Regions from separate parts of the Pseudoalteromonas sp. J010 genome, predicted to be linked through region 3. Evidence: predicted binding sites of a transcription regulator. Region 3 holds the regulator's gene; each other region holds the start of a gene.
The links. The regulator sigma-54, encoded in region 3, starts transcription at its own class of promoters, with help from an activator protein. The targets are predictions, from matches to a motif close to GTTGGCACGNNNNTNGNNT.
Positions count from the first base shown of each region.

Region 1 (10,514 bases), on a different contig from region 3:
TTGCGTTTTAACACTCTTCGTTTTCAGCATTAAGATTTTCTTTCACATCTTCACACGCATCTTCAACGCTGTTTTCAACTTTTTGTACTGCTTCATCAAAACGCTCTCCAGCTTCCTCTGCAGGGCCTTCACTACAACCAAAAAGTGCTAAAATTGAAATAAAACCAAACGCTTTTGCTAAAGTAATTACTGAATTCATAACCAAACTCCTACTACCTGTAATAAATTAATTTGTCCCTTACCTTGGTGCTCGAGCTTTACCAAAAATAAAAGAAATGATCATAAAGGCGATAAACACAAAAAATAGAATCTTCGCCATTCCCGCCGCTGCACCTGCTATTCCCGTAAACCCAAGTACAGCTGCAACAAGTGCTAAAAACAGGAACATAATAGCCCAACTTAACATAGTATCCTCCTTAGGCAGTTAACTCTTGCAACTGCTTCATTTGATCGTGACAAGCCTGCATTCGTACCTGGATCTGTAATAACGTGCTTTTACATTTTGGTGGCAGCGTTTTGCTTAACGCCTCATCCAGTTTTTTCAACACCTTATCTTCCACTTCTTCCAGTTGAGAAATGTAAGTATGCGCCTTATCTGTGCTGACCATGCCCACTAACTTTGTGTAGGATTCGCGAATATCTACGCTCAACGCTGTATCAGTCTCAATCTCACCCTCATCTATCAAAACAAATGGTTGCAGATCCGAAATAGCTTGTGCTTTATCTACAATCATTTGGTCAAATATTCTACTGAGTTCAATATCATCAAGCTTTTTCTTCGCTTCGGTGTAAAATTCAACACCGCCATTCAATACCTTAATAAGTGCCTTTACCGGCTCTAAATCATAATTAGACTCTGCCATGTAAAACTCTCCTTTCACTAAAAATTTACTCTGACTTGGGTGTGTTAAAACACTTTTTGTCATTGCCGACCTAACTAATGCAGTTTAGATGCCAAAAGTTAAATTATTGATTTATAAACACTTTAAAGAAATCCCCACCGTTGAAAATGAAAAGTTTACAAACCGCATGTAATTTATTCGCGTGATAATTGCGCACCAAGTTCGCTGCCGCCTTTTGCATTAAAGTCCAGTGTGCGAATTGGAAAAGGAATAAGGATATTATTATCAGCCAACACTTTATTAATGGTACAAATCGCGCGATGCCTGATAAGCATAAAGCCCGGCTCTTTAGGGTAGTCCACCCAAAACCATAGCAATAGATTTATCGAACTATCTCCAAACGATTCAGCGTAAACGTCACTCTCTTGCTTATTAACAACGAAATCCAGCTCGTTTATTGCCTCTACAATCACTTTTCTTGCATGCTCAGGGTCGTCTGAGTAGGAAATGCCAAAAGGTATTTCGATCCGCCTTTTGCCCAACTTGGTATAATTTTGTAATTCATTCTTAAATAGGATCTTATTGGGAATATATGACAACTGACCGTAAAAGTTCTCTACTAGGGTATTTCTCAAGTTAATTTTGCTCACGGTACCAAAACAATCTTTGGTCTTAATAATATCACCCACAACAAAGGGCTTTCTTACTCCCATTACAAATCCCGCTATCAAGTTTTCGGTCATATCTTGAAACGCAAAGCCAATTGCTAAACCAATAATCCCCGCCCCTGCGAGTAATGACATTACGGCGCCTGAGAGCCGGACTATATCTAGTGCGAAGAAAATACCTATGGCAATAATAGAGATTTTAAATATTGACGTGATAAGTGTTGCGACTTGATCAGTTTTTACCGCTTTACTAATCGCTTTTGAGAACCATACTGAGGCAACCTTAGCAAGCACTATAAATACTAGTAGCGTTGCTAGAGCTAACACCAAATTGGGAAGCAGCTGTACAGCTGCCTCAAGCCAAGAAATAAGCTTATCGTTAATTAATGTCCAAAATTTTTCTATATTCATTATCTGCTATTCCTATATAAAGAAGTACATAACAGAAAATGCAGTTTTCATTCCTTGTTTTATTAATTCAACATTCATTTAAAAAGTAATTTTTACAATATGAATTTCTTTTTTTCTCGGTAAATTCTTCTCCCCCTCATAACAAAAAACAAAAACAAACTAAAAATCAACAACTTAAATACTGGCACAGTAGGTGCATTATTCATTGCGACTACGAAATTAAAGGAGTTTAAATTATGAAAAAGACATTAATTGCAACAGTACTTGTATCGTCATTAACTACCGCTTCTGCATTTGCTACAGATAATTCTTGGGAAAAAGAAGCGAGTGACGCATGGATTGATGGTAAAGCGGAAGCAACTTTACTATTTAACGGCGAATTAAATAACTTCGACATTAATACAGACGTCAAAAACGGTGTGGTTGTGCTAACTGGTGAAGTTGAGCACTCTGTAGACAAAAAGCTTGCCGAAGAGTTAGTGCTTGGTATTGATGGTGTAAAAGACGTAGATAATGAACTAACCATTGTTGATATGTCGGATGAGCGTAAAAAAGAGCGCGATCATGACAGTGACACAGACTTCACTGATGCCAAAATCGCAACTGTAATTAAGTCGCGTTATTTGTTTGATACCGATGTTGATGGCACCGACATTGATGTCGATGTTGAAAATCGCGTCGTCACCTTAGAAGGCCACGTTGGCAGCGAAGCAGAGCGCGATTTAGCCGTACAGATCGCAAAAAATGCCAATGATGTTAAGGACGTAGAAGATAACTTACGTATCAGTAAAAAGTCATAAACACACTTACCTAGAGGGGGCACTTCCCCCTCAAATACTAATATTGATTTAAGGAGTAAAGATGAAACAACTAACTATCGCTGCAGCACTTCTAGCTTCACTTGGACTAGCCTCAACGGCCGCTCACGCAGACTCTGATTTTGGTTTAGATGATTATAAAATTTATACTGGTATTGGTTATGGTCAATACTCCTTCCAGTGGGAAGACCGCGAAAATGATACCTCGTTCGATGACGACTCATCGATGCTTAAAGCGTACGTAGGGACAAAAATTAACCCTTACTGGAGCTTCGAGCTAGCCTACGAAAATTTTGATGAAGCAAGTGATATTGATAATTCAGCGGAAATTGATGGCATATCTTTGTCAACTCGAATTTCCGCGCCATTAAACGAACATTTCTCTGTATACGCGAAAGGCGGTTGGCTTGAATGGGACGCAGATATTTATGCTGACATTCCAGCGGTAGGCCGCGTTTCTTCTAGCATGGAAGGTGGTGATTGGCTCTACGGGGCAGGTGTTGAGTTTCACCTAAATGAAAGCGTTAACGTGCGTTTAGAATACACTCGCTATGAACTCGAAGATGATATTGACCCAGATATGGACGTAGCAGCTGTATCTGTTGAGTATCAATTTTAAGCAACCTGAACAAAAATGGCTCTATACTAATTATCTTGATTAAGTGGTCGGTTTGAGACGAGCAAATCTTGTAGACAACGCAATAAGCGTCAGGTTCACTCCATCAAATTGAGCAAGTAACAGGGCTAATTGGTATTAATATAGCCTCCCGATTATTTCCCCTTTGACTCAGTCCTAGCTCTATTATTAAGAGCTTAGGTTTGGCGCTATCACCTGATAGCGCCCTTTTTGTACCTATTTCTTAATAAAGTGGTCTGTTTTGAGACGAAAAAACCTTGTAGACAACGCAGTGAGCGTCAGGTTCACTCCATCAAATTGAGCAAGTAACAGGGCTAATTGGTATTAATATAGCCTCCCGATTATTTCCCCTTTGACTCACTCCTTGCTGTATTATCAAGAGCTTAGGTTTGGCGCTATCACCTGATAGCGCCCTTTTTGTACCTATTACCTAAATCAAGTCATCTAGTTTGAAGTGAGACACCTTGTCAACAGCACCGCAGCACATCTTGCTCACGCCAAGCTACCTATATTCAGTAGACTAGAGAAACCTTGCTGTTTAGTTGTTACAAGATAAGCAAGTCTTAGCACAGTGAGCGTCAGTTTTCGCCTTCCAATCGAGTAAGTATTAATACTAGTCGGTAACTATACACACCATGTACTTCTTCCAGGCAATATTTACACAAATTGTAACTCCTACGCTTCAAACTTCAGAGCACATTTATAAACCACTGATTTTTAACAACTAAATAATGGCAAAACACTTGCAACTGTAACTGTGAATTAAATAAATAAGGAGCTGTTATGAGTAACCAAGCTAATCAATCAGAAGCAAAAAATACTAATGGGCCAAAAGCCAATGGCCAAGACTCAAGTCACCCGTTAACAGATCAGATTGCTGATTCTTTACATGCGTCCGTGGATTCACTCCATGCCTCAGCTTCACGTACGGAGACCACATTACGAGAAAAGAGCCATCACTCAGGTGAAACCATCGATGCTAAGCGCAAGCAGTTAACCCAAGCATGGAATAACTCTACTGTTAAAAAATATGCAGAAGAAAACCCGGTTAAAACTGCAGGGATCGCCTTCTCTCTAGGTATGTTGGCAACTATGTTACTGAGGAAAAAATAATGATGCAGGACCAAGCTCACACCAGAGATAGTCAAGCACCTCACGAGCGCGCTCCAGCGCTCGCTGAGTTAAAACAAGCTTTGACATCACTATTTTTAAGTTATCAGCATATTCTAGAGTCAAAGCTTAATCTATTTGGTGCAAAGTTTCGCGCCAATTTAAAGACCTTGTGTATCGCACTAGGGCTAATTTGCTTTTCACTAATACTTACCGCCATGGTATGGGCAAGCCTTCATGTATTATTTGCTTATGCACTTACTTATGCAGGTCTTAGTTGGTTTATTTCAGCCGGAGTGGTGTTAACTATTAATATTGCTGTGATCTACTACCTGATAGTCACAGGGCTAAAGCTCTTCAACAATAGCATCACCGAGTTGACTTCTGGATTTAATGTAACGCTCGCAGACACGGGAGGCAGCAATGACAAAACTCGCTGAGTTTATTGTCGACAAGCTACAACAAGACGTTGTGGCACAAAAGCGTAAACTGATTGATGCGAAGCAACGAGCCCGGCTCACGCAAATTAGGGTGGATAAGGCGGTGAGTGACACGATGAGCTCACCACAAGGCATGTTATCTGCATTTTTGTTTGGCGCGCTTAGCGCTAAATATGGACGAATTGGGGCGCTTCGAAAACTCGTTTTACTCCAAAGAGTGGCACAAGGATTAATTTAAGCCCAGTGCCACTTCCAAATTCATGGCAATTTTTCTTGAATCTCTTTCAAGTCGTTCAAGGTAATAGGTTTTAGCATGACATCATCAATTTTTGCTTCAGCTAGCTTTTCTGGTTCAGGGTCATAGCCACTGGCAATAACAATATACTGCTCTGGTGATTGCGCTTTTATTTCTTTTGCCAATGTCAGACCTGATTTGTCTGGCAGACCAATGTCCAATAAAATTGCATCAAAAAAACCTTCTCTATGACTACTAAACTCTTGCCAGCAACTATGGGCGCAGTCAGCTGATACCACATTTATTTGAAGTGAATTAAGCAGTAATGTCAGTAAGTTTCTGGTGTCACTATCATCTTCAACAACTAAAAACGTCAGCGCATTGGGAGGCTCTTTTATCTCGGCTGAAGAATTCCGCTGCTCGCCTGAGAGATACTCCGTCAGACACCGTCCCAAGTCAGATACATTAATAGGTTTACTCATCATGTCATCAAAGCCCAGCGCCACCAGCTCCTCTTTAGTGCCTTTTTGAGCAGCAGCGGTTAACGCAACAACGGGTAAGTTGATGTCTCGCTCACGCACGGCGACAATAGTATCGCGACCATCCATGCGTGGCATGTGTAAGTCCATCAAAACCAAATCGTATTTTGCAGCATCACGTTCTAACAAAGCGAGCGCTTCTACACCGTCGTTGGCAATATCCGCAGTCGCTCCCACTTGTCCAATTAAGGTACGCAATAACATTTGAATTTCACCAATATCTTCAACTATCAGAATATGTCCCTGTAAGTCAGAAGGAAGTGAACAGTCATTGTCATTGTGCATTTTATTCAATGACAGCGGTGCAAGCTCTAGTGTTTCATCAACATTGAGTGCAATATCAAAGCGAAACTTACTCCCTTCACCCAGCGTAGACTCTACATTGAGTGCTCCACCCATCAGTTTAATCAGAGCCGAACTAATAGCCAGCCCAAGCCCTGCTCCTTCATTGGTTCGCGTAGTGACATTTTGTACCTGCTCAAAAGGCTTAAATATCCGTTTTATTTTTTCTTCTGGGATCCCAATGCCAGTGTCAACTACGTTAAATTGCAACCTATGATGTTGCGTAAAAGTAACTTCTACAGTGACAAAACCTGAGCTGGTGAATTTGATGGCGTTGTAAATGATATTAATCAACACCTGCTTGAGCCTAGTTTTGTCCACCTCAATGTCTTGTGGCAGTGGTGTTGTCGCAACAATGCTGAAGCTTAACCCCTTCTTAGCAGCTGCCATTCTGAATAAGCTATACAAGTCGCTCAAAAAGCTATTTAAGCACGTGTTTTGCTTGTTTAGCTCAAGTTTATTCTCCTTCAATTTGGACAAGTCCAGCACATCATTCAATAAATTAAGTAAGTGCTCACTATTATTATTGATTATAGACAGCTCTGGTTTGATATTTTGTAGCTCTTCTCGCGATAGTAATAAATTTGTATATCCAAGAATGGAAGTTAAAGGGGTTCTCAACTCATGGCTAAGATGTGCTAAAAACCGGTCTTTCGCACGACTATCTGATTCAACGCGCAACCTTTCTAACCTTTCACGCTCCAGTTCTTTACGTGCTAAGGCATAACGAATAGAGCGAATAAAACGTGGACTACTGATTTCAGACTTAAGTACAAAGTCTTCAGCACCAGCTCGCAAGGCCTCATTATCCAGTATTTCATCAGATTGCCCTGTTAACATGATGATCGGCGTATGAACCTGACGCTTCCTCGCTTCCTCTAAAACACTTAACCCCGTCTGTGCACCTAGTTGATAATCAAGCAAACAAAGGTCAAACGTATTGCCTTCCAGCGCATCTAACGCTTGATGATATTGACTTTGCCATACCAAATTAAACTTAAAATTAGGAATACATTGTAAGTAGTCCAGCGTTAGAATGTAATCATCTTCATCGTCTTCGATAAGCAAGACATTGATTTCACTCACAGCGTCTTTAGTCATATCGCCCTCCACTGACATAATGCTAATTGCTCCAAAATAACAAATGTGCAATACAAATTAATTAGGCAATTCGACTATTTCAATCCAATACTTTCCTAAATTTTTCATAAGGTCGACCAAGCCATCAAAGTCTACCGGCTTGGTGATGTATGACGCGGCACCCGAGTCATAACCTCTAAGCTTGTCTTCTTCTTCTTTTGAAGTTGTCAATATCACCACTGGAATAGAGCGCAATTTGGGGTCTTTTTTGATCTCTTGTAATGCCTCTCGACCATCCATTCTGGGCATATTTAAGTCCAATAAAATAAGATTTGGTCTTGGGTACTTCACCTTGTCGGTAAAATCACCTTCATTTCTTAAATACTCTAAAAGCTCAACGCCATCTCTCACAAACTGAAAAGCATTTAACACTCGGCTTTCTTCTAAGGCGTCTTGAGCAAGTAGGCGATCATCTTCGTCATCATCTGCCATCAAAATATGAATTGGTTGCGATTTCTTATAGTTCATTTCTTAGTTCCTGGATCATTGGTGCGGGTTCGATAGGTAAAGTAATTGTAAATTTTGCACCTTTACCATTTTCACTGTTTGCAGCTATCACACCGCCGTGTCGCTCAACGATACGCCGACATACGGTTAAACCGATACCAGTTCCGGCGTATTGCTTGCGGTTATGAAGGCGCTGAAACGGCGAGAAAATCTTCTCCGCATATTCAGCTTCGAAGCCAACCCCATTATCTTCAATAATAAAGGTAAAAGCGTCCTGCGTCGCAAGTGCACTTTGCTCGACATCAATGGTGATAATTGGGTCACGCCCTTCCACTCTAAACTTAATTGCATTTGAGAGTAAATTTAAGAAGAGCTGATGGATCTGGCTTGCATCACATTTTATTGTTGGCAATGGCGCTACATTTAATATCACATTACTCTCTGTTATCGCTATTTCGAGGTCATCCAGCACAAACTGCATCACTTTGTTTAGGTCTTGTGATTCAAATGGCTCTGCACGGGTTGTTACTCGTGATAATTCTAACAAGTCTGTAATAAGCGTTGACATGCGCTTTGCTGCGCTTGTCATTCGAGCTAAGTAGTCCTTACCTTTTTCATCAAGCTGCTCGCTGTGGTTCTTCTCGATTCTGTCACCAAAGGCACGAATTTTTCGCAGTGGCTCTTGAAGATCATGCGAAGCAACAAAGGCAAAGTCTTCCAGTTCTCGGTTACTTCGGTTCAGCTCTTCGGCATAATGCTCTAGTACATCTGTTCTTGCCTTAACTTTCTCTTCTAGTTCACTATTTGCTTTCTCAAGCTCCACTTTTGCTCTTTTAGCACTGCGTAAGTTAACAATAAGCAAAGTCAGGATAGCAAATATCATCACTGCACTGAGTAAAGTGAACACTACGATGTTAATTTGCGCTTCTTTACGTACCCGTTTGAGCTGATTGAGCTGCACTGTTCTAATATCTGCCTCAGCAGACATAATGTCTGTGTACGCTTCTCGCAATGCGCCACCCGACTCTATGGTGCGCCCAAGTAAGCGAGACTCATTCACTTCCGCTGCACTGCGCGCGACCAATATTGTGCTTCGCAATGCGGTAAAGCGCTCTTTCACTCCATTTACGTACTGATTAATTTTTTGTTGTTGCACTTCACTTTCGGAGCGGCTTTGAGCGACCTTAAGTAGGCTGCTATCTAAATCAGATAGCGCACGCTTAAACGGCATTAAATCGCTTTCTTGATTTGAGATTAAAAAAGCGCGCTGACCCGCTTCAGCATTCAACATCGCGATATGTAGCCGGTCCAACGACATCATCACTTCACTGGTATTGCGAATACTCTCTTGGACGAGGTTTAGCTCTTTTACATTGTTAAACCCTATCATCGCATTAGATGCAACGACGCCTACACTTGCTAAAACAGCGACCCAAATGAACCCTATTCTGTTACTTAAATTCATCAAGCGGCCTGACTTGTCAGTTTTGTTCACTCATCACTTCCTTGCTCCACCAGCATCTGCAATAATTCACTACACTCTTTTGTCGCTTTGATAATGGTGTTAGCTATATCAATTATCTGTTGCTCCGAGTTAGGCTGAGTAACTATCAACTTAACCAACTCCGCATTCATAGAGATCTGATTCAAAGGTTTGCGCGCATCATGTACTACTGTGGCAAGTTCGCTTCGATCAAGTGGTTTCATTATTCCTCCTGCTCATTTACGCTTGTGCTTCTCCCTCGTAGGCATTCAAGCGGTTATATAGTGTTTTGGTACTGATCCCTAACATTCTGGCGGCTAATGTTTTATTGCCATCAACCGACTCTAGGGTCTGGTAAATAAGCGCCCTTTCAACTTCTTCAATTGTTTTACCTGGTTTCACCTCTGGTGTAGGCATCGCTGCACTGTGCACTCGGCTAGAGCTGCCGACTTGTGGTGGCACCGAAGTTTGATTAGCTTGGGCATGCTCAACCATGCGTTTAGCTTGCGCAAACGGTGAGGCAAAATTGGCATCAAAAACGAGATAGTGCTCGTCCAAATCAGCCATAATATAGGCTCGATGGATTGTATGCTTTAGCTCCCTTACGTTACCCGGCCAGTCATATTCAACCAACCTATCCATGTCGGCTGCTTTTATCACAAAGTTGCTATTCCCTTTCTTATTTAGCCCTTGAAGAAAGTGCTCTGCCAGTAGCGGTATGTCCTCTTTTCTGTCTCTTAGGGGGGGGATATGAATAGGAAATACCGCCAGTCGAAAATAAATGTCCTCACGAAGCACATCATTAGTAGCGATATCTTCAACACTTCGGTTGGTTGCCGATATAACTCTACACTGCACATCAATTGGTTTGGTCCCACCTACACGCGTCACGGTTTGCGTCTCTAATACCCGTAATAAGTTGGGTTGCTGCTCTATCGGCATTTCTGTCAATTCATCGAGAAATAACGTGCCGTGTAATGCCTGTTCAAATACCCCAACCTTTTGCGCATTTGCCCCCGTGAAGGCGCCCTTTTCATGACCAAACAGTTCACTACCGATAAGATCTTTGGGAATTGCTCCACAATTCACATTGACTAGTTCACCGTCAACTTCACTCGCATTGTGAATTGCTCTGGCGAACATTTCTTTACCGACACCGCTTTCCCCCATTAACATGACGTTGGCATCTGTACGCGCTACTCGCTCAATCATTTTATAAAGATGCTGCATTGTTGCTGATTCACCCAACAACACACCAAAATGTGCTTGGCTTTCACTGCGTTTTACTTTTTGCTTCACCGGACTCAGCGCATTTCTAAAGTCGTCTGCATCGACTGGTTTTGTTAGGTAATGCAGACCATCATGACACAGTTGTGACAACGCAGTTTTAACAGATGGGTGC
Region 1 is NZ_RDBW01000017.1:33,272-43,785, forward strand. Features, by position in the region: gene EAG18_RS10595 (hypothetical protein) at 8-199, opposite strand; gene EAG18_RS10600 (DUF1328 domain-containing protein) at 239-406, opposite strand; gene EAG18_RS10605 (PA2169 family four-helix-bundle protein) at 417-863, opposite strand; gene EAG18_RS10610 (mechanosensitive ion channel family protein) at 1,037-1,921, opposite strand; gene EAG18_RS10615 (BON domain-containing protein) at 2,158-2,721, shown strand; gene EAG18_RS10620 (outer membrane beta-barrel protein) at 2,783-3,358, shown strand; gene EAG18_RS10625 (DUF883 C-terminal domain-containing protein) at 4,160-4,489, shown strand; gene EAG18_RS10630 (hypothetical protein) at 4,489-4,926, shown strand; gene EAG18_RS10635 (hypothetical protein) at 4,910-5,164, shown strand; gene EAG18_RS10640 (response regulator) at 5,185-7,143, opposite strand; gene EAG18_RS10645 (response regulator) at 7,201-7,650, opposite strand; gene EAG18_RS10650 (ATP-binding protein) at 7,640-9,124, opposite strand; gene EAG18_RS10655 (histidine kinase) at 9,121-9,336, opposite strand; gene EAG18_RS10660 (sigma-54 dependent transcriptional regulator) at 9,353-10,514, opposite strand, start outside.
Region 1: EAG18_RS10615 (BON domain-containing protein) is a predicted target of sigma-54. The motif match lies at 2,102-2,120, and genes of this name have one in related genera.

Region 2 (10,514 bases), on a different contig from region 3:
ATTTTTAGCGCCGGCAAGTGCTATCATATGACGCTTCTGCGCGATATCGCGACAGCTGTGTAGCACCGACCCGCCACCAAATATCACCGCTTTTGAGTGTAGCGATCTGTGATAATGTTTAAGCCGTTGATGACCACGAAATACTACGTCAGTTTGGCCTATACATCCTGACTCTCGTACTATGGGATTATTGATTGGGGCATTCACCGCAATCGAAGCGCTGCCAAGAAATGTCTTAGCACCTAGCATTGTTGCTTGCATGAGGGCATCGTCACCGCTGTTTCTCATGCCGTAGTACCCGACTAGATACGCGTCCAAATTTTTCATCATGCTAATTCCACCGATTCAAGAAGATAACTTGATACTGCAGTTAGCATGCCAAAATTTAAGGTGTTGATTTTAAAGATTTATATTGCATTTCACTTGGCGTTATTCGCAGATTGCATTGCATATTATTAAAATGAAAACAGGGCCACCGAGATAACCGGTCGCCCTGTTTAGGTGATGTTTTATTTGACGAGCAGTATGTAGTCTAAGCTGAGGCAGATGAAACGCTTTACTGTCGGCTCGAATACTGCTGCTGTGATACACAGACTACCAGTGTCAATAGTCTCAGTTACGCACTAGTATGCACCGCGAGCTCCTAATACACATGGAACTGTTTTGCATATAATTTTAATATCCTGAACCATACTCTGGTTATCTATATACTGCTTATCCAACATAACTTGCTGCTCGAAAGTAGTGTCAGCGCGCCCAGTTACCTGCCAGAGACCTGTAAGCCCTTGTTCACAGTTTAAACGCGTAAGCTCTCTCACTTGATAAGCACTCACTTCTTTTTCTAGCGCCGGTCGTGGACCTATTAGCAGCATGTCCCCACATACAACATTGAATAACTGTGGTAATTCATCAATCGAGTACTTACGAATAAAACGCCCTACTCGCGTGATCCTAGGATCATTATGAAATTTTGCACATACGCCATCACGGTTACTTTGGCTTGGATCTGGCGCTTTGAATTTTGGGTCATCTGCCATATACATAGAACGGAACTTATACATAGTGAAGCGACGACCGAGTTTGCCCACTCTCACCTGCTTGTACACACATGGCCCTTGGCTTTCTAGTTTAATCAGCAACATCACGAGTAAAAGTAATGGTGAGATAAATAGCATACCGAGTCCAGCTATTGCTCTTTGTAGCATGACAGGGATACCGTGGTGACGACCGTCGCGCACAGAGGTTGAGTCGGGCGCGGTTGCAGTTTGAGTAAATGCCATATTGGTTGATAATTTTTTGATAGTAGTCATGATTAAAGCCCTCTCAATGCCTGATTCAGAATATAAACACGGAATAAAAATATCGGATTTCCAATAACGTAGCGGTGAAACTTAGCTTTAGGCTGTTGTATTAATCGCCAAACCCACTCAAGTCCTAGCTCACGCAGCCAAAGTGGTGCTCTTGGAACATCACCGGAAAAGAAGTCAAATAATCCACCAACCGCTAGCGCACAGCTGGCTTCAAGCTTATGTTTATTGCTATCTACCCATATCTCTTGACGAGGTGAGCCTAATGCCACCAGCACGATATCTGCTTTACTTTGATTGATTTGCGCAATCACAGCTTCATCATCGTCAAAATAGCCATGGTGTGACCCTGCGATCCGCAAATTTGGATATGTTTGACGTAGGGACTGCGCCGCCTTTTCAGCAACACCGGGTTTTGCACCAAGTAAAAATACTGATTTTCCAGACACTTCCATACGTTCGCAAAGTTGCGGGAGCATATCTGTACCATTGCAATTATCAGCTAGTTGCACTCCAACTTTTCTTACAGCTAAGCGCATACCCGAGCCGTCGATAAAGTTACAGTTGCTGCTTTTTAACGCTGAGCGTAACGCAGAGTTTTCAGCCGCAAGGTTGATAGAATTCGCATTGATAAAAAACGCGGTACGACAAGTTTGCGATGCCGTGCTGTCAAGTACCCAAGAAACCGCCTCGTCCATCTGACAATTACTGAATGGCAGACCAAAAACGGGACGCGACGTGTGGTCAAGTGTCTTGCCTGAAAAAAGCAGTCGGCAGATGAGAATCTTAAACACCATGACAAGGTCGGCCAAGGCGCTCTGTTGTACCTGCTTATTAAGCAGTGCCTGTGGGTCTTCGGCCTTTAATCCGGTAAGGCTATGAAGCTGTAGATAATCAAATAATCCTGATTTGCTACACGGCGAGCGGAAGTTATCTACTTTTGGGATAGAAACATTGTCTCTCACCAGCGGGTTTCCCACGAACTCAATGTCTCCTTTGATGACATTAAATAATGCAGCGCTATCAACAAATATGCCTTTACTCCACTGATACAACTCTACCCTACATCCGCTTATGTCCATCCAAGATCTTTTCTTTATCGGTGTACAAAAGCATAAAACCGCTATGACCACATTAACGGCATATAGAGGCATAAGGAGTACCAGTAGCAAAGAAGCTATCATCACCGCGAATATGCGTGTGCTTTTCGAACTAGAGACTTGAGTTTCAAAATCTAAGACTTTCATAATCCACCTCAGTGTGGTTTGCTTTGTCTTAGTTTTGCGATTACCGTGCCAAACCTATAACTCATTGTTTATAAATAAAAAAATATAAATATCAGAGTAAATTTGTTGCAAAATGCAAAAGTAATTCCGAATTAAAAAATGAAATTAAAAAACAAATACCAGATAAAAAAAGAGGCCTATAGGGCCTCAAGAAAAGTGTTTGTACTCGGAAATGACACGATGGAATAATATAGGAATGCGTTCTTTTACCGTTTTTAATTTAAGCGGCATTTCTGACTTATTATTTAAATTGCAGTGGAGCAATAGCTTTGAAAGCTTAAATATTAATTTGTGAAATAATCGGTCGACTACTGAATTTTTCATCGGTCCGTAATTATAATGTCTAATATAGTCTGAACACTGTGGGCTTTTAGTGTTATTCCATTTTTCGTTTAATAGCTCAAGTCCATCACAATTTTTAGCAAAGTGAATGACATGACCATTTTCTCCCCACCCTACTGACTCGATATCGACAACAGGCTCAGTGATAGCGTTGATAATACTATCGAGCCACAACAACGCTTCGGGGCAGGCCTTCATTAACATCACCCCTGAGTTTAGCCTGCCGCTGTAACCATTTGCCATAAACAAAAACTTATCAGGCTTAATAACACTCGATAGATTGGGACAAGAGTCTTGAATGTAAGCGTCGGCATCGACAAACAACACATAGTCATAGCCAGCCGCCAGCGCTGAGCGTAATAGATACAGCTTTAACCAGCAGCACTCCGCACCAAGATTTGTCACCCAAGGCTTTGTGATCACAGTGTAGTCGTACCCCATGCGCTCAGCGTAACGCCGCTGGCTTGCAAGATGGCGGCGGTATCGAATTTGATAACCATTCAAGGCTATGCTGAATATGAGTATGTTGTCGTTTGTCATAGATCACCTCCGAGGTGATATAAAGGTATGCAAATACCACTCCAGCTGCCAATAACAAACCTTTCGAACAAAACAAAACGCAGTAACAAACTGATTTAAAATACTTTTATTATTTCTGACTTCAAACAAACTCGATAACTAGAGCCGCAATATAGAAAGCTAACTGATGCGCTTTATGACTTTCTAATCTTTTTCACCATTGTGCAAACCACACTGCACTGCAAAATGCGAAAAATTCAAATCACAAGCACACCAAAACACGTAACACATTAATAATTAAAAACTTTTCATTTTGGCATGATAACTGCGTTGTGAGCTGTATCTCCATCTCTGCCCACGGAGGCAATTATGAAAAACAGGTCTTTATTATCGCAGTCGTTGTTTGTAGCAAGTACACTATGCTTGAGTACAGCGTCTTTTGCTGTAGAGAAACAAGGTGGTAACTATTTATGGCAGTTCAACTCTGGCCAACCTTGGCCACTAGGCTATAACCAAAATACCGGAAAGCCTGATCAACTTACCTACAATCGTGGGGAATACACACCAGAGTTTTTTCAGCGGATCGCCAATGCACTCCCTGAAAGGCGTATAAACGAAGCTTTCATCACCGGCGACCAAGGTTCAACAATTCATTTATCCGAAGACGCTGAAGTATTTATCACATTTATTCATGAGGGCGCTGGCTATAAAAACTCTTTTGGGTACTTCACATTTGACCCAGAAAATCCACCACAGTCACCTGAAGAAGTGCAAGAGACCATCGTGTTTCCCAATCTTAGCTACCCACATTTAACCAATGGGCACCGGGTAAGTATTGGTGAGTTTCCCGCTGGTACTAGCATTGGTTTCTTTATCGCGGCAAATGGCTTTTGGTATTACACTGGGGTTAAACCATTCAAAGTTCCTTACTACTATTCCTTATCCAATTTAAATCCAGAAGCTGATGAGTCACTCAAGCAACACTGTGTCTTACTCTATGATGAGGAGCAAGACGAAGTCGTAATAGGCTTTGAAGACTTACCAAGAACATGGGGTGACAATGACTTTAACGACGCTCTGTTCAGTGTGAAAAGCTCACCTGCTAGCGCCATTACTGCTACAAATCTAAACCCCATGCCAGAGACGAACGACAGTGATGCTGATGGTGTGCCTGATGACCAAGATGAGTTTCCAAATGATCATGACCGTGTATCCAGCCAGTACTTCCCATCAGAAACGGGGATAGCCACCTTCGCTTTTGAAGATAATTGGCCGAATCGTGGCGACCATGACCTCAATGATTTGGTGGTCAAACAGCAAATTCGGATCACCTATGACGCAGATAACCAAGTAAGTGGCTTTATTTTAAATGGTTTTATAACAGCCAGAGGTGCGGCTAACAATAACGGGTTCGGGTTGAGGTTGATGGACTCTGAACCAAGTTTAATTGGAGAAGCAAGTATCCAAATAGATGGGCAAACTTATGAAAAACGCGCAGAAGAATATCAATCAAATGCAGTTATTACACTTTGGCGCAATACTCATGTGTTTACGACAACTGGACAATCAGGCAGCTGCTCCCACTTTAACACGGTCATGAGTTGCGACAACTTCAGCCCAGTACCATTTACACTCGATGTAAAGTTCGACTACAGCATTTCCGCTTTGGCTTTGGCAGACTTCGACTTTTTCTTATATCGCAGTTGGGATCGCTCGTGGGAAGTACATATGGCTGATTATCCACCAACTGACTTATTTGACGATAGTCGACTTGGTAGAAAAGATGATACCTCAGATGCAGCCAGTGGTCGCTACTTCAGAACAGCAGAAAACCTATCTTGGGCATTAATGATCAGTGAAGACTGGAATTACCCAAGAGAATATATTGATGTTGTTTGGGCTTATCCAGACTATGAGCAGTGGGTCGAGAGCAACGGTGAACAGGCACAAGATTGGTATCTCACCAACGAAAGAACAACACATACGTATAGTGAACAGTAATCGGAGGCTGTGATGAAAATACATAACCAACAGACAAAATTATTTATGCTCGTAAGCTTGGCTTTACTCGGATGCAGTGACGGCGATACAAACAACGAAACTGAGATAAAAACAGCATCTCAACCTGTTTCTCAAATTAAAACCAACCAGTATGAGCCGGATCCCATGCTGCTAAGCTCGACCGCAGCAACATCCAAGCAGCTTCATGTCAAACCTAAGTTTGCTTTTAAAACCAGTAGTGCCGTTACGTTAGATTTAAGTGGCAATGACGTTTTTGGTGCCTCTTTGGCAACTAAAACAGTAAAAGTCTATGCGTTAAAGAGTCGCGTAATCCAGTACGATGAGCAAGCAATGGTGGAAAAGTCATTGTTAGCGACTACTCGATTTAACTCAGCGGGACAACTTGGCCTTAACCTCGATGTTCCTGCTCACTATAAGACCCTGTTGATCAGTGTTGATGGCATGTTGGAGAACAATCACCTACTAGTACCGGTAGAAAAGCAATCGACGATTAGCCATCAGTTTTACTGATAAACGAGGGAGGTTAAGAATGAGGTAACGCATTGTAATAAAGCTCTCATCAACTTATTGCTCTGTAGGGGCGCTTTGGGGATAACTTGATGAAGTTATACATCATTAGTTGACCGAAGAGCATAGTGTTAACGTGATTTGGCACAAAAGACGGTAACCAGAACCGCGTTAATTCTGCAAAACTCTGGCCAATAAGCCCTCGCCCCGATGACAGCTGCGCTTCTGGATTAGAAGTGCAGCTTTTTCGGTTTAGATAGACCATAATTAAATATGTGTAATTAAACAGCACTTCTTTTTGATTAGATAGCCGTTGAGCTGCTATAAATAAGTTACAGGAAAGCCAAAGTAGTGAGAGATTAATGGAGCCAATACACAATATTACGCTACTATTTGTAGATGATGAGCCGCTTATACTTCGCTCCCTAATCAGGGCGTTAAGAGACGAGCCATACGAAGTTCTTACTGCAAACAGTGGTGAGGAAGGGCTTGCACTACTTGAGGAGCGCCCAATTGATGTGGTCATTTCAGATAAAATGATGCCCAATATGTCAGGGATAGAGTTCCTGGGTGAAGTAGCAGAGCGATACCCTGATACTTTACGTATTATGCTTACTGCATTTACAGATTTGGATGGGTTGATCCATGCCATTAACCAAGGAAAAGTCTGGGGCTACCTACAAAAGCCATTCGAAATTGATAGCATTAAATTAACGATAGAACAGGCGTTACAGACAAAGATGCTGATTGCCGAGCGCAATATGCTACGCTCTAGCCTTGCACGCTACAAAAGCGAATACCGCACAGGGTTTCATCGCTTTGTTGGTGATTCTATTGCCATGCAAACCGTGTATAGAGCAATAGAAAAAGCAGGACCAAGTAGAGCAAATGTATTCATCACGGGACCAAGCGGTACGGGTAAAGAACTTGCAGCAGAGGCCATTCACCACTCAAGTGAACGCAGTAATAAACCTTTTATATGCTTGAACTGCGCCGCGATCCCTAAAGACCTTATGGAGTCTGAAATATTTGGTCATATCAAAGGTGCCTTCTCTGGTGCAATTGCCAATCGTGATGGCGCAGCTTCTGAGGCCGATGGTGGTACTTTGTTTCTTGATGAATTAGGAGAAATGGATATAGCTTTACAGGCTAAAATTTTACGTTTTGTGCAAACTGGTACGTTTCAAAAGGTAGGCAGTGCTAAAACTGAAAAAGTCGATGTCCGCTTTGTTTGCGCTACCAATAGGGATCCTTATCAAGCCATTGCAGAGAATCATCTTCGGGAAGATTTGTATTACCGGCTCAATGTTATTTCTATAGATTTACCGCCACTGCATGATAGGGGGCGGGATGTCTTACTACTGGCACAACACTTTTTACAACGATTTAGCGAATTAGAAAATAAAATTTTTGTCGGGTTCTCTGACCGTGCAGAGCAACTCATATTACAGTTTGACTGGCCAGGAAACGTGCGCCAACTAGAAAACTTTGTGCATAGCATTGTTGTGATGTCAGACGGGCCATTAATAGATTATGATGTTGTTCAAGCGCACCTTCCTGGTGATACCCCAGCCCCCTTGGTTACTAAAACCGAACTGAACCCAAAGGCTGCTGACATTCCACCGATAGGACAAGATTCCACTAGCATTCAAAAAGAGAGTAAAAACGTAGCGCCCTTAGCGGAAGTTGAACGTGTTGCCATTGAACAAGCATTGCTTTTATGTGATGACAATGTCGTAAAAGCAGCGAGCTTATTAGAAGTTAGCCCCTCTACCTTATATAGAAAGATACAGCAATGGTCAGAGGCGACTTCATAGCATTAATTTAGTACACGTAAAATGAATTGCACTTTGCAAAAGATAAAATTCGCAAAGTGCGATTTTCCTATCCAAATTTTCTTCACCGTCCTGAAAAAAAAATAAAAAATCAATAAGAATCAAGAAGATAAACAAAATTACTATCTAACCTCTATTTGGCATGCTTCTTGGAACTGTATACCCATAGTTTCTAGAGGCCGCCTGCTATGAGTAATCCAAAAAGCACATCAAGTATTCTTGTATCCAACACCTCATATTTGGTTGGTGCTGAAGTCGTTGCAAAAGGTTCTCGACTTTTTAGCATCATGGCCATGGCGGTGTATTTCACCCCCACAGAGTATGGTGCAGTGATGCTTGCTCTCACCATCCATGAAGTACTTAGATTGCTTCTTCGCTCTGGCGCTGGCGTGCAAATAATTCGCGCCTCGGATGAATCGCTCCCATTATTTTTAGGAAATGGTTTGTTGATACAATGGCTGCTTTGTACGTCGCTATGTCTCATTCAAATTGCCATAGGATGGAGTGCACAATGGGCTTTTCCAGAGCATGATATATTCGCTTTAGTTGCTTTAATGGCACTCACATATCTTGCCTTTCCCGCAGTAAGTACCCGCGTTTTTCTTCTTCAACGTAGTAACAGAATGGGCTTATTCAGCCTAATAAGTAGCGCGTGCATTATTGTTGAAAATGTCACTATTGCTGTTGCTCTCTATTTTGACGCGCACATGATGGCTGTAGTCATAGCCAAGTGGTGTTTCGCCCTTCTGTGGCTCGCGTGTTTTTCGTTCGTACCTTGCCTTTCACACAAACTGAGTTATCACAAAGACACCTTTCGTTTATTACTTAAGTCCTCATCGCAACTCGCCATCAGCGAAATCTTGCGGTCTTTAAGAATAAACATGGATACCTTTATCGCTGCACGGTTATTAACGCCGGAGTTATTTGGGATCTACAGTTTTGCAAAAAGCGCAGGAATTGGGCTGGCGATGTCGATAAGTCAAGCCTACACCAGCGCGCTATATCCGTTTATATGCCGCCGTGCACTCCAAAACAACAGCGACCACAATAGTCAAAAGCTTATTTTTATAACAACGTTTGCAGTATCAAGCATATTTATGATTCAAGCCCTAGCAGTGCCAGTATACGTGCCAATTTTATTTTCGTCACAATGGCAAAGCAGTTTTGATACCACATCGTTACTGTGTCTTGTGGCGGTAAGCTCAGTATGGGTCGACACCTACACCACAGTGCTTAGAAGCGAAGCACAGTACAAGCGAGATTGCCACTTTTGCGTGTTTGCATTAGTCGTATCGCTACTTAGCGTCGCAATTGTTATGCCCAGTTCACCCGTTCAACTTGCTGTTACCTTATTAGGCGGCAGCATAGTTTGGCTTCTATTTCCTTTAGCTGATATCACATCAAGATATCTACAGCCTGATCCAGCTTAAAATCTTATCGGAGAGTACTATGAAAAGTTCAAAAAATAAGGTGTATCCAAAAGTAAGTGTCATTATCCCGATGTTCAATGTCGAAAAGTATATTGATGAGTGTATCTGCTCGGTGTTGAATCAAACCTTTAAGAATTTTGAAGTTATTTGTGTCGATGATGGCTGTACAGACAACACATTGAACTATTTGACTGACTATAAAGACGCACGGATCAAAATTGTTCGCCAACCAAATAGAGGACTTTCCGGGGCTAGAAATACTGGGATCCGTGTTGCACGTGGTAAATATATTGCGTTTCTTGATGCTGATGACTTTTGGGATCCTAGAAAGCTTGAAAAGCATGTATATCACTTAGATCGTGATTATGAGTTAGGGGTTAGCTACTGCCCTTCTTTATTTGTCGATGAGCAGAGCAAACCATTAGGTATTGGACAATTTCCATCACTTAAGCACATCAATGCTAAAACCATACTATGTAGAAATCCTATCGGCAATGGTTCTGCGCCTGTCATTAGAAAAGATGTACTTAGCCAGATCGCATTTAATGACGGAAAACGAAGCTGGCGCCAGTATTTCGATGAAAATTTAAAACAGTCAGAAGATATCGAGACATGGCTGCGCATAGCACTAAACACTCAATGGAAATTTGAAGGTATTGAAGAACCACTGACTTTTTATCGTGTAAACGCATCTGGTTTGTCTGCTAATTTAACAAATCAATTCAAAAGCTGGCAGTACGCTATAAATAAAAATAGTAAAAAACATGCTTGGTTTTTTGAGCAGTTTGGTTCTTTGGCTCAGGCCTATCAACTCAGATATCTCAGCCGCCGAGCATTGCAGTCACGGAATAAATTCCAAGCATTAAAACTGATTCATCAAGCGATTTGGACTAACTGGAGAATACTCACAGAAGAACCAACCAGAACTACAGTAACCTGGTGTTGCTCACTGCTGTGCATTTTGCCCAATAAAGTCTATTCCACCATTGAGCGACTAACGATGCGCACCATCGGACTATTACAAAAACGCACCACCGCATAAGCCCTCGACCTTATGGCCAGCTCAGCTGGCCTTTTTCATTTTGCAATGCAAATCTCAAAATGCCGCATATAGTTACTAATATAGAAGAAAAAGTGGGCTTCTCAGTGCAGCAGCTTAGTTGCAACTCGTAAAGGCACACTACATATAACCTTTAGCAGCAAACTACTAATAAGCTATTGTTTTTATTTAATATAAAATGGTGAAGTAACAACATGATGGTAATA
Region 2 is NZ_RDBW01000001.1:214,831-225,344, forward strand. Features, by position in the region: gene EAG18_RS00980 (polysaccharide pyruvyl transferase family protein) at 1-330, opposite strand, end outside; gene EAG18_RS00985 (sugar transferase) at 624-1,310, opposite strand; gene EAG18_RS00990 (WecB/TagA/CpsF family glycosyltransferase) at 1,313-2,554, opposite strand; gene EAG18_RS00995 (hypothetical protein) at 2,741-3,475, opposite strand; gene EAG18_RS01000 (LruC domain-containing protein) at 3,824-5,455, shown strand; gene EAG18_RS01005 (hypothetical protein) at 5,468-5,986, shown strand; gene EAG18_RS01010 (sigma-54 dependent transcriptional regulator) at 6,346-7,800, shown strand; gene EAG18_RS01015 (oligosaccharide flippase family protein) at 8,007-9,248, shown strand; gene EAG18_RS01020 (glycosyltransferase family 2 protein) at 9,268-10,290, shown strand.
Region 2: EAG18_RS01000 (LruC domain-containing protein) is a predicted target of sigma-54. The motif match lies at 3,767-3,785, and genes of this name have one in related genera.

Region 3 (10,514 bases):
CTAATACGGTTTTACCATCAGCAAGTGTGGCAGCCATCAGCAAGTTTTCGGTCGCACCAACACTGACCGTTTCCATGAAGATCTCTGCACCACGCAATCGCCCTTCTGTCGTTGCATGAATATAACCATTCTCAACTTTGATGGTTGCACCCATTTTCTCTAGGCCTGAAATATGTAGATCAACAGGACGAGCACCAATAGCACAACCACCGGGTAACGATACCTGTGCATTACCAAATCTAGCCACCAAAGGACCGAGCGCCAATACCGATGCGCGCATCTGCTTCACCAGATCATAAGGAGCAAGCACATTGTTTACCGTCGCGCCGTTGATTTCAAGCGTGTCGCCATCCCACTCCACTTCGGCACCTAGAGTCTTTAGTAATGCTTCTGTCGTACCGATATCACGTAAGTGCGGTACATTAGAAAAACGGCTTTTACCTTCGCCTAATAGCGCAGCAAATAGGATAGGAAGGGCTGCATTTTTAGCCCCAGAAATAGTGACTTCACCGGCAAGAGTGGTGCCACCTTGGATAACAAACTGATCCATTGCGGCACCCCGTTATTGTGGAAGAATAAATTTACGCTCTTTTTGCCACTCATCAGGCGTGAATGCGCGAATGCTCACCGCATGGATAGTCCCATCTTTGATGGTATCCATTAGTGGTCCATAAATTAACTGTTCCCTTTTTAGCCTTCTTAATCCGTCAAAACACGTTCCAACAGCAATGACTTCGTAGTGACTACCGTTTGCTTTTACGATAATTTCGTCAAGCGATAGCGCATCTTTTAATAAAGTTTCGACTTGATTTGTTTCCATTAGACTCACTCAAATAGGGTTGTCACCTGCCCCAACTCCATTAAATTTTGTAGTTGCTCAGGTGTATTTCTCAGCTCGAGACGAATGTCGCGCTGCTTTAATTGACCTAAAGAGTGAATTAACCAAGCTAAGCCCGCGGTGTCAACCCTTGAGACCTTAGAAAGGTCAAAATAGACGGTTGATTGTGCATTTTTCAGCAATTGAACGATAGCCGACTGTTTCAGTGCGCTTGGTAAACTCGCTCTTGTTAGTTCACCAGTTAACACGATTTCACCTTTACTTTCGGTGAATGAAATTTTAGGCGTCACCATCATCCCCTCTAAATTGCACAGGAAGCTTGCTCTTTTTGTCCAACAACTGGATCACATGTTCAATACCTTGTTGGCGCAAGATACCATGTAACTCACTTTGTTTGGCATCTAATAGGCTGATCCCTTCTGCCATCATATCAAAGGCACGCCAATCATTGTCTTTACCGCGCCTAACTTTAAAATCAATTTTAATATCCGGTTTACCAGCCTCAACTATTTTTGTTTTTACAATAGCAATATCTTCTTTATCAAATGGCCGGTGTTCACCGAATTCTACTTTTTGATCTTTATACTGAGTAAACACACCTGCATACGTTGCTACTAGATAGCTTTTAAACACCTCAATAAAAGTTTTAATATGCTCAACTGCAGCTGCTTTTTCCTGTTTATCTTCAATGTTACGTACTGTTTGAATGTAGGATCCCAAAACGCGATATGCGGCATATTTGTAATCGATGTAAGGCAAAAGCTCTTCTTCGACGATAACACGTAGGTGCTCTTTATCCTTTTCGATAATGCTCTGCTCTTTTGTTACACGCTGAAAAGTTTGTGCTGCAACTTGCTCAACCATTTTATATGGATCGCTTGAGTCCACTTCTTTTGCCTGCAATGACATCGTAACCATAATGGCAACCAGCCAAATCAGGCATTTGGTATAAAGATTCATTAACATATTTACTCGCTCCCTTGATTAAATAGGAACTGACCAATCAACTCTTCTAATACAAGCGCAGACTTTGTGTCTGTGATCATATCGCCGTCTTTAAGCGCTTTTGTTTCCACCCCAAAGAGAGACTCAAGATCAACACTATCTTCGCTCGTCACTTCTTGACCTAAACACTTTTGCTTAGCTGACTCAGCGGCAATTACTGGAGAAATACCAAGATATTGCTCACCTAAAATGCCCGACGTTAATATAGAAACTGATGAAGTATCAGAAAACTGACATTCATAGTTTTTGTCGATACTCATCGAAACCACAGGTACAAATTCCTGCGGGTGTATCTGAATGCCATCAACACGGCCAATAACAACTCCGCCCACTTTGATTGGTGCACGTGTTTTCAGTGAACCGATATTCTCAAACTTAGCTTGCAGCATGTAGGTTTCACCATTACCACTCAAGCCTGAGTTTGCCACTTTGAGCGCTAACATGATAAATGCAGCGACACCCAACGCTACAAATAGCCCAACTAAAATTTCAATTTTCCGTGTATTCATTTTTTAAAACCTTTTAACTTGAGAACATAACCGCTGTTAATACAAAGTCGAAGCCAAGTACAGCCAGTGAAGAGTGTACTACTGTCTCTGTCGTCGCCTTACTTATCCCTTCAGATGTAGGGACACAGTCATAGCCTTTGTACAACGCGATCCAAGTCACCAATAGTGCAAATACGAAGCTCTTAATAAGACCGTTTAAAATATCTTTTTGGAACGATACCTGTGATTGCATGATAGACCAGAAGCTACCAGAATCGACTCCTAACCAATCCACCCCAACCAAATGTGCACCTAAGATAGCGATTGCTGAAAATATCAACGCAAGCAGTGGCATACTGATAAAGCCTGCCCAAAATCGTGGTGCAATAACGCGCTTTAATGGGTCAATAGCCATCATCTCTAAGCTAGATAATTGCTCAGTTGCTTTCATTAAACCAATTTCAGCAGTCAGTGCACTACCCGCACGCCCAGCAAATAAGAGCGCCGTAACAACGGGACCTAACTCTCTTAGTAGACTCAACGCCACCAACGGCCCAAGGCTATCCTCAGCGCCATATCCTACTAATACGGTATAGCCTTGTAGCGCTAAAACCATACCAATAAATAACCCCGAGACCATAATAATCAACAGTGACTGATGACCTACCATGTAGAGTTGTTTGATTAATAGCGGCGTACCTTTGCGAAAGTTAGGTAAACTAAATAACGCCCCAAATAGCATATTGGTTGCACGACCAAGAGCAGCAAAGCGACTTAGTGTTTTATGACCTATTCTTTGTAGAAAATCGACCAACTCTACTCTCCTTGCAACAGTGCTTGTTGATAATCAGGGGCATTGAAGTGAAATGGTACGGGGCCATCGGCAAGCCCTTGTAAAAACTGCTGCACTAGCGCTGAGTCATGTTTTAGCATTTGCTCAGGCGTCCCTTCACCTATCACGCCTTGCTCAGCGATAATGACAACATGATCTGCAATACTCAGCACTTCTGTCACATCATGAGTCACGATTAAGGATGATAGACCTAACACTTCATTTAGTGACTTAATTAGACGTACCAACACCCCCATCGAAATCGGGTCTTGCCCAGCGAATGGCTCATCATACATGATAAGTTCGGGGTCAAGCGCTATTGCGCGCGCTAGAGCGGCACGCCTTGCCATGCCGCCAGAAAGCTCTGCTGGCATTAAATCCTTTGCACCACGCAGACCTACTGCTTGCAGCTTCATCAATACCACTAACTGAATGAGCTCTTCTGACAATTCCGTGTGTTCGCGCAAAGGAAAAGCGACATTGTCAAAGACACTCATGTCGGTGAACAAGGCGCCGCTTTGAAACAACATGCTCATGCGAGTTCTTGCTTGATATAATTCACTACGGGACATGCTTGGGATACTGTTTCCAGCAAAAAGAATATCACCACTATTAGGTTTTAACTGGCCACCGATCAATCGCAGCATAGTCGTTTTACCTATGCCACTTGGCCCCATTATTGCGGTGATTTTGCCTTCTGGTACGGAAAAGCTCATGTTTTTGTAGATGATCCTTTCACCCCTGGAAAAGGTTACATCCTTGATTTCTACAATTGATTGCGACAAGTCGCTCTCCAGATCGAGACTATATTCATCGGAGTATGATACTTTTTTTTCAAACAAGATGGAAAATCGTTTTGGTAAAATTTTGTAAGTCGTTAAATGTGACGGTTTGCTTATACTTTCCAAGGCGCATTTGGTAGTATCTAACGAAATTTTAATCCTATTGGCTAGAGGTTCATGGTTTTATCGTTTGTTATTCTCATTCTTGGCTTTATTGCACTGGTTTGGAGTGCCGACCGCTTCGTTTTTGGCGCAGCAGCTTTAGCTCGAAACTTTGGTGTACCAACATTAATTGTTGGCTTAACCATTGTCGCCATGGGCTCTTCAGCCCCCGAAATGATGGTTGCTGCACAGGCCGCTCTTGCAGATAAAACAGACACAGCCGTTGGTAACGCCGTAGGTTCTAACATTGCCAATATACTATTAGTCCTTGGGATCACCGCCTTACTCCGACCGCTTTCGGTTGGCTCAGGAATTTTACGTCGAGAAATGCCACTTCTTATCATTGTTTCCTTGGGAGCTTGGTATATTGTCAGTGACAATAACTTTAGTTTTGTTGAAGGTATATTACTGCTTATTGGCTTCGCAGCATTTCTCCTTACCTTAATTATCATTACCAAACGCAGCGGCAACAGCAATGACGATCCTTTCGTTAGTGAAGCGTGTGAAGAGGTGCCGGATAATGTCCCCACACAAAAAGCTATTTTTTGGCTTGTTGTTGGTATGATTTTGCTCCCCGTTAGCGCCGATTATCTGGTGGGTGCAGCTGTTGATATTGCAAAGTACTTTGGGATGAGCGACTTATTGATTGGGTTAACTATCATCGCGGTAGGAACCAGTTTACCTGAACTCGCAGCCTGTGTAGCTGGCGTATTAAAAAATGAAGACGATTTAGCGCTAGGTAATATCATTGGTTCGAATATTTTTAATATCCTTGCGGTACTGTCTATTGCGGGGATCATCAATCCCTCTGTATTAGATACCAATATCGCGGCTCGTGATATATTTATTATGCTTGGTGCAACACTATTGCTACTTATTATGAGCTTAAGCATTACTGGTAAACGTCGTATCAACCGCTTTGAAGGTGGTTTGTTACTCGCCTGCTTTATCGGATATATTTACTACATCATTTAAGGAATACACGTGACAACGACCCCATTTATTGAATCTGCTAATCAAGTGTTTGCTACTGAGCTTGCAGCAATAGAGGAAGTGCAGCAGTTTGTCGATCAACAGTTTGAGCAAGCTTGTAAAATAATGTTTAATTGCCAAGGTCGAATTATTGTTATTGGTATGGGTAAGTCAGGTCATATTGGAAATAAAATTGCCGCTACACTCGCCAGCACAGGAAGCCCTGCTTTTTTCGTGCACCCAGGTGAGGCTAGCCATGGCGATTTAGGTATGATCACCAAAGATGATGTGGTTTTGATGATATCAAATTCAGGTGAAACCCAAGAAGTTATCTCAATCTTACCGATAATTAAACGTTTAGGTGCACCTGTGATCTCTATGACAGGCAACCCAAGCTCAACCATGGCTCGCAACGCCAGTGTTCACCTTTGCGTTAAAGTGTCAAAAGAGGCGTGCCCACTAGGATTAGCGCCCACAGCAAGTACCACAGCAACGCTGGTTATGGGAGACGCATTAGCTGTTGCTCTACTTGAAGCCAGAGGATTTACTGCCGATGATTTCGCGCTTTCTCACCCGGGAGGAAGTTTAGGCAAACGACTATTACTCACAGTCGCTGACATCATGCACAAAGACAGTGCTATTCCTATGGTCAGAAGCAACTGTACCGTCAAAGAAGCCCTTTTCGAAATGTCTGCAAAAAGTCTTGGAATGACAGCGATTGTCGACGAGCAGACACAATTGCAAGGTATTTTTACAGACGGTGACTTGCGCCGTATCATAGAACAAAAAGTAGACATTCACACAACGCCAATCACACAAGTTATGACCGCAAAAAGTACCACCGCACGTGCCGATATGCTCGCTGCTGAGGTGCTAAATATTATGGAAAATAAACGCATCAATGGACTAATTGTGGTTGACGAGAATAATGTCCCTGTAGGTGCATTGAATACCCAAGATTTACTTAGAGCGGGAGTGCTATGATGCAGTTTAGCGACCTTTATCAAGATATCTCAACAGATGCTTGGCAAAAAGCAACTCAAATTAAACTCTTAATTTGTGATATTGACGGTGTATTCTCTGACGGACGCATTTATCTAGGTAATAACGGTGAAGAATTAAAGGCATTCAATACCAAAGACGGCTTCGGTATCAAAGCGCTAGTAAACTGCGGTATTGAGGTTGCGGTCATCACAGGTAGACATTCACAAATAGTTCAGCAACGCATGACTAGTTTAAATGTAACGCATATTTACCAAGGTCAAGAAAACAAGCTAGTGGCATATGAAGCACTAAAAACGCAGCTTAACCTGAAGGATGCAGACATTGCCTATATTGGCGATGATGGCCCTGATCTGCCAGTGATGGAGCAAGTTGGCTTTGCTGTCGCCGTGAATGATGCACATCCGCTGATAAAACGCATTGCCCACTATACCACTTTGATGCCGGGAGGCTTTGGCGCCGTCAGAGAGTTAACAGATCTGCTCATGCTCAGCCAAAACCACCCTCTTACCACTACAGGGTCAAGTACATGACTGTGCTTCGTGTCATTCTGCTCATTACTTTTAGTGCGCTGATGATTTGGCTGTGGTCGCCGATGTTTAACGCATCAGAAACCAACAAGAAAAGTGACGATGAACCACTTGCTAAGCCCGATTATGTGGCGACCGCATTAGAGCAGACTACCTACAGTGAAAATGGCTTACTAAACTACCATGTGACTGCTGATAAAATGGAACTTTATCAAGATCTTGGTTTTAGCCACTTTGCAAAACCCATTTTTACATTATATAACGGTGAGCAAAATTGGCAGATAAGCGCATTGGAAGCCACATTATACGAGAACAACACCCTGATTTTAGAAGGGGATGTTTTAGCAAAAAACCTCACACCAGACGCAATGATCAGTACTATCAATGCCGACAATGTCAGGGTTGAAATTAAACAAAAGTTGATGAAATCAGAACACCCCGTCATTATCACAGGCCCTAGCCTTAAAATTACCGGTAAAGGCCTACATGCAGACTTGCAAAAACAGCTGATTGAGCTCATCAACCATACAAAGACAATTTATTATGACCAGTAAAATAATTAACAAATTAGTTTTCGTCGGCTTGCTCGCAAGTTCCACTTTCGCAGCTGCTGCAGAGCAAAATGAAGTCATTATCGACGCTGGCCGTCAGCAAGCTCAACTGCAAAGTAACATAGGCATTTTCGAGCAAAACGTTGTCATTATTCATGGCACAAGAAAAATCAATGCTGATCGTTTGGAAGTGCACCGCCGCGCTGAGCTTGGTTCAAATAAGCAGCTACTAATTGCTACTGGCAACCCTGCGGTTTTTGAAGAAGCTCAGGCAGATGGTACAACCTTACGCGCAGCGGCTAATGAAATTCGCTATGATGTTGCCGAATTAAAATTAGTACTTACTGGCAATGCTGAAATATCGCAAGCGGGTCAAAAAAGTAGTGCACAAGTCATTACTTATCATATCGAAAAGCAACTCATTAGTGCCGAACGCTCTGAACAGGGCGACTCTCGGGTCAGAACAATTTTGGTTCCTGTTGAAAAGAAATCTGACACCAACGTGGAAAAAAGTGAAGATCCACAGGAAAAAGGTAACAATTCATGAGCGAGCTCAAAGCAACAGGCTTGGCAAAAAGCTATAAAGGTCGCCAAGTTGTCAAAAATGTAGGACTGAGTGTCGAAGCAGGTAGCATCGTTGGTTTACTTGGCCCTAATGGTGCGGGGAAAACCACTACCTTTTATATGATTGTGGGCTTAGTACCAAGTGACAAAGGCTTTATACAAATCGATGATGAGGATATCACCCTACTCCCGATGCACAGTCGCGCACGCCTAGGGATTGGATATTTACCTCAAGAATCATCCATATTTAGGAAGCTAACGGTATATCAAAACCTCATGGCTATTTTGGAAACCCGCAAAGATTTGTCTAAAGTTGAAAGAGAAGCTCAGCTGAATGAGTTGTTGGATGAATTTAATATCCAACACATCCGTGATTCTCAAGGGATGGCATTATCTGGAGGAGAGAGAAGACGGGTAGAAATTGCTCGTGCTTTAGCCGCTAACCCTAAGTTTATCTTGTTAGATGAACCTTTTGCTGGCGTTGATCCAATTTCAGTGTTAGATATAAAGACAATCATTGAGCACCTTAAAAATCGTGGGATCGGTGTACTGATCACCGACCACAATGTAAGAGAAACGCTGGACGTATGTGAAAAAGCCTACATCGTTTCACACGGTGAATTAATCGCCGCTGGTACGCCAGAACATGTTTTAGCGGATCAAACCGTAAGAGATGTCTACCTAGGCGAACAATTCAAGCTATAGTTAAGACGTAGTATTAATAACTGTTAAAAGGGATTGTTAGAGATACATGAGGCAATCATTACAGCTGCGCATGGGGCAGCAACTTACAATGACTCCACAACTGCAACAAGCCATACGCCTGTTGCAGCTTAGTACGTTGGATCTACAGCAAGAAATACAAGAAGCGTTGGACAGCAACCCACTATTGGAAGTGGAAGAAGGCGATACCGCTGACGCAGAAAGTACTGAACAACACAGCCAAGATAAAAATAATACGGACGATAGTCAGCAAAGCTCAGATGAAGCGCCTGTCAGCGAGTATGAAATGGACTCAGATACCGCCATGAGCAAAGAAACGGTTAGTGATGATCTTGCCATGGATGTGACTTGGGATGAATATATGAGTGCTGCACCAGCATCAAGCGCAGCTCCTTTACCTGATGATGATAACGTCTACCAGGGAGAGACTTCCGAATCACTACACGACTACCTAATGTGGCAGCTAGAACTTACGCCATTTAGCCCAACAGATAGAGCCATTGCTATTGCCATCATCGAAGCGGTAGATCTGTCTGGCATTTTAACGCTTTCCTGTGAAGATATTTTAGAAAGTATCAATGATGAAAACAGTGAAGAGCCGGTAGAGTTGGATGAAGTCGAAGCCGTACTTAAACGTATCCAGTTGTTTGACCCTGTCGGTATTGCTGCACGAAGTTTGCAAGAATGTTTATGTATTCAGTTAAATCAATTTGCACCTGACACACCGTGGATCACCGAAACCAAGATGATCCTGACCGAGCACATTGATTTACTTGCTAGCCGTGATTACCGTACCTTAGCGAAAAAAACACGCTTAAAAGAAGCTGAGCTAAAAGAAGTTATGACGCTGATCCACAGTCTTAACCCTAAGCCAGCTGCGAGTATTATTCATGAAGAGCCCGAATACGTCATTCCAGATGTGTCGGTAAAAAAAGTGAAAGGCCGCTGGGTTGTAGAGCTAAACCCTGATGCGATGCCTAAGATTAGAGTAAATGACCACTACGCTGCGATGTCGAGAACTGCTAAATCGAGTACTGATAGCCAGTTTATTCGCTCACACCTTCAAGAAGCAAAGTGGTTTATTAAGAGCTTAGAAAGTCGCAATGACACTTTATTGAAAGTTACCAATTGCATTGTGCAACAACAACAGGCATTCTTTGAACATGGCCCCGAAGCGATGAGACCTATGGTGTTAAACGATGTCGCAGAGATGGTTGATATGCACGAATCTACTATTTCTCGTGTCACCACCCAAAAGTACATGCACACACCAAGGGGCATATTTGAGCTGAAGTATTTCTTCTCAAGCCATGTCAGTACCGAAAATGGAGGTGAGTGCTCCTCGACAGCAATACGAGCACTCATCAAGAAGCTAATAGCTGCGGAAAACACTGCTAAACCATTAAGTGATAGCAAGATTGCAGATATTTTAGCTGAACAAGGAATTAAGGTAGCGAGACGCACGATTGCAAAATATCGTGAATCCCTAGCCATTCCACCGTCAAATCAGCGTAAAAGCTTGATATAAGACGTTAAACACAAGAAGGAAAAATGCTTATGCAACTAAATTTAACTGGTCGCCATGTAGAAATCACTGACTCTTTAAGAGATTATGTCACCAATAAGTTTGCGAAGCTTGAGAGGCACTTTGATCATATCAATAACGTTCATGTGATCCTTGATGTCGAAAAACTAGTTCAAAAAGCAGAAGCAACATTGCACGTAAATGGCGGCGAGCTATTTGCATCAACAGAGCATCAAGACATGTATGCAGCAATTGATGGCCTGATTGACAAACTAGACCGTCAAGTAATTAAACACAAAGAGAAGCTCACTCGACACTAAAATGAAATTAAGTGAATTAGTGAATAAGGACTGTAGCAAAGCTGCGGTCCTTTTTAGTAGCAAAAAACGTATTCTCGAATACATTAGCGAATTAGCGCATAGCCAAATCCCTGATACCAGCCAGCACACTATCTTAGATGCCCTTATGGCACGAGAAAAGCTGGGAAGTACAGGTATAGGTAAAGGGATCGCAATTCCTCATGGGCGACTTGAAGGTATT
Region 3 is NZ_RDBW01000005.1:84,005-94,518, forward strand. Features, by position in the region: gene murA (UDP-N-acetylglucosamine 1-carboxyvinyltransferase) at 1-550, opposite strand, end outside; gene EAG18_RS04300 (BolA family protein) at 563-820, opposite strand; gene EAG18_RS04305 (STAS domain-containing protein) at 826-1,131, opposite strand; gene EAG18_RS04310 (ABC transporter substrate-binding protein) at 1,118-1,804, opposite strand; gene mlaD (outer membrane lipid asymmetry maintenance protein MlaD) at 1,807-2,352, opposite strand; gene mlaE (lipid asymmetry maintenance ABC transporter permease subunit MlaE) at 2,366-3,145, opposite strand; gene EAG18_RS04325 (ATP-binding cassette domain-containing protein) at 3,148-3,948, opposite strand; gene EAG18_RS04330 (calcium/sodium antiporter) at 4,123-5,082, shown strand; gene EAG18_RS04335 (KpsF/GutQ family sugar-phosphate isomerase) at 5,092-6,063, shown strand; gene kdsC (3-deoxy-manno-octulosonate-8-phosphatase KdsC) at 6,063-6,614, shown strand; gene lptC (LPS export ABC transporter periplasmic protein LptC) at 6,611-7,165, shown strand; gene lptA (lipopolysaccharide transport periplasmic protein LptA) at 7,155-7,709, shown strand; gene lptB (LPS export ABC transporter ATP-binding protein) at 7,706-8,431, shown strand; gene EAG18_RS04360 (RNA polymerase factor sigma-54) at 8,478-9,977, shown strand; gene hpf (ribosome hibernation promoting factor) at 10,007-10,294, shown strand; gene EAG18_RS04370 (PTS sugar transporter subunit IIA) at 10,296-10,514, shown strand, end outside.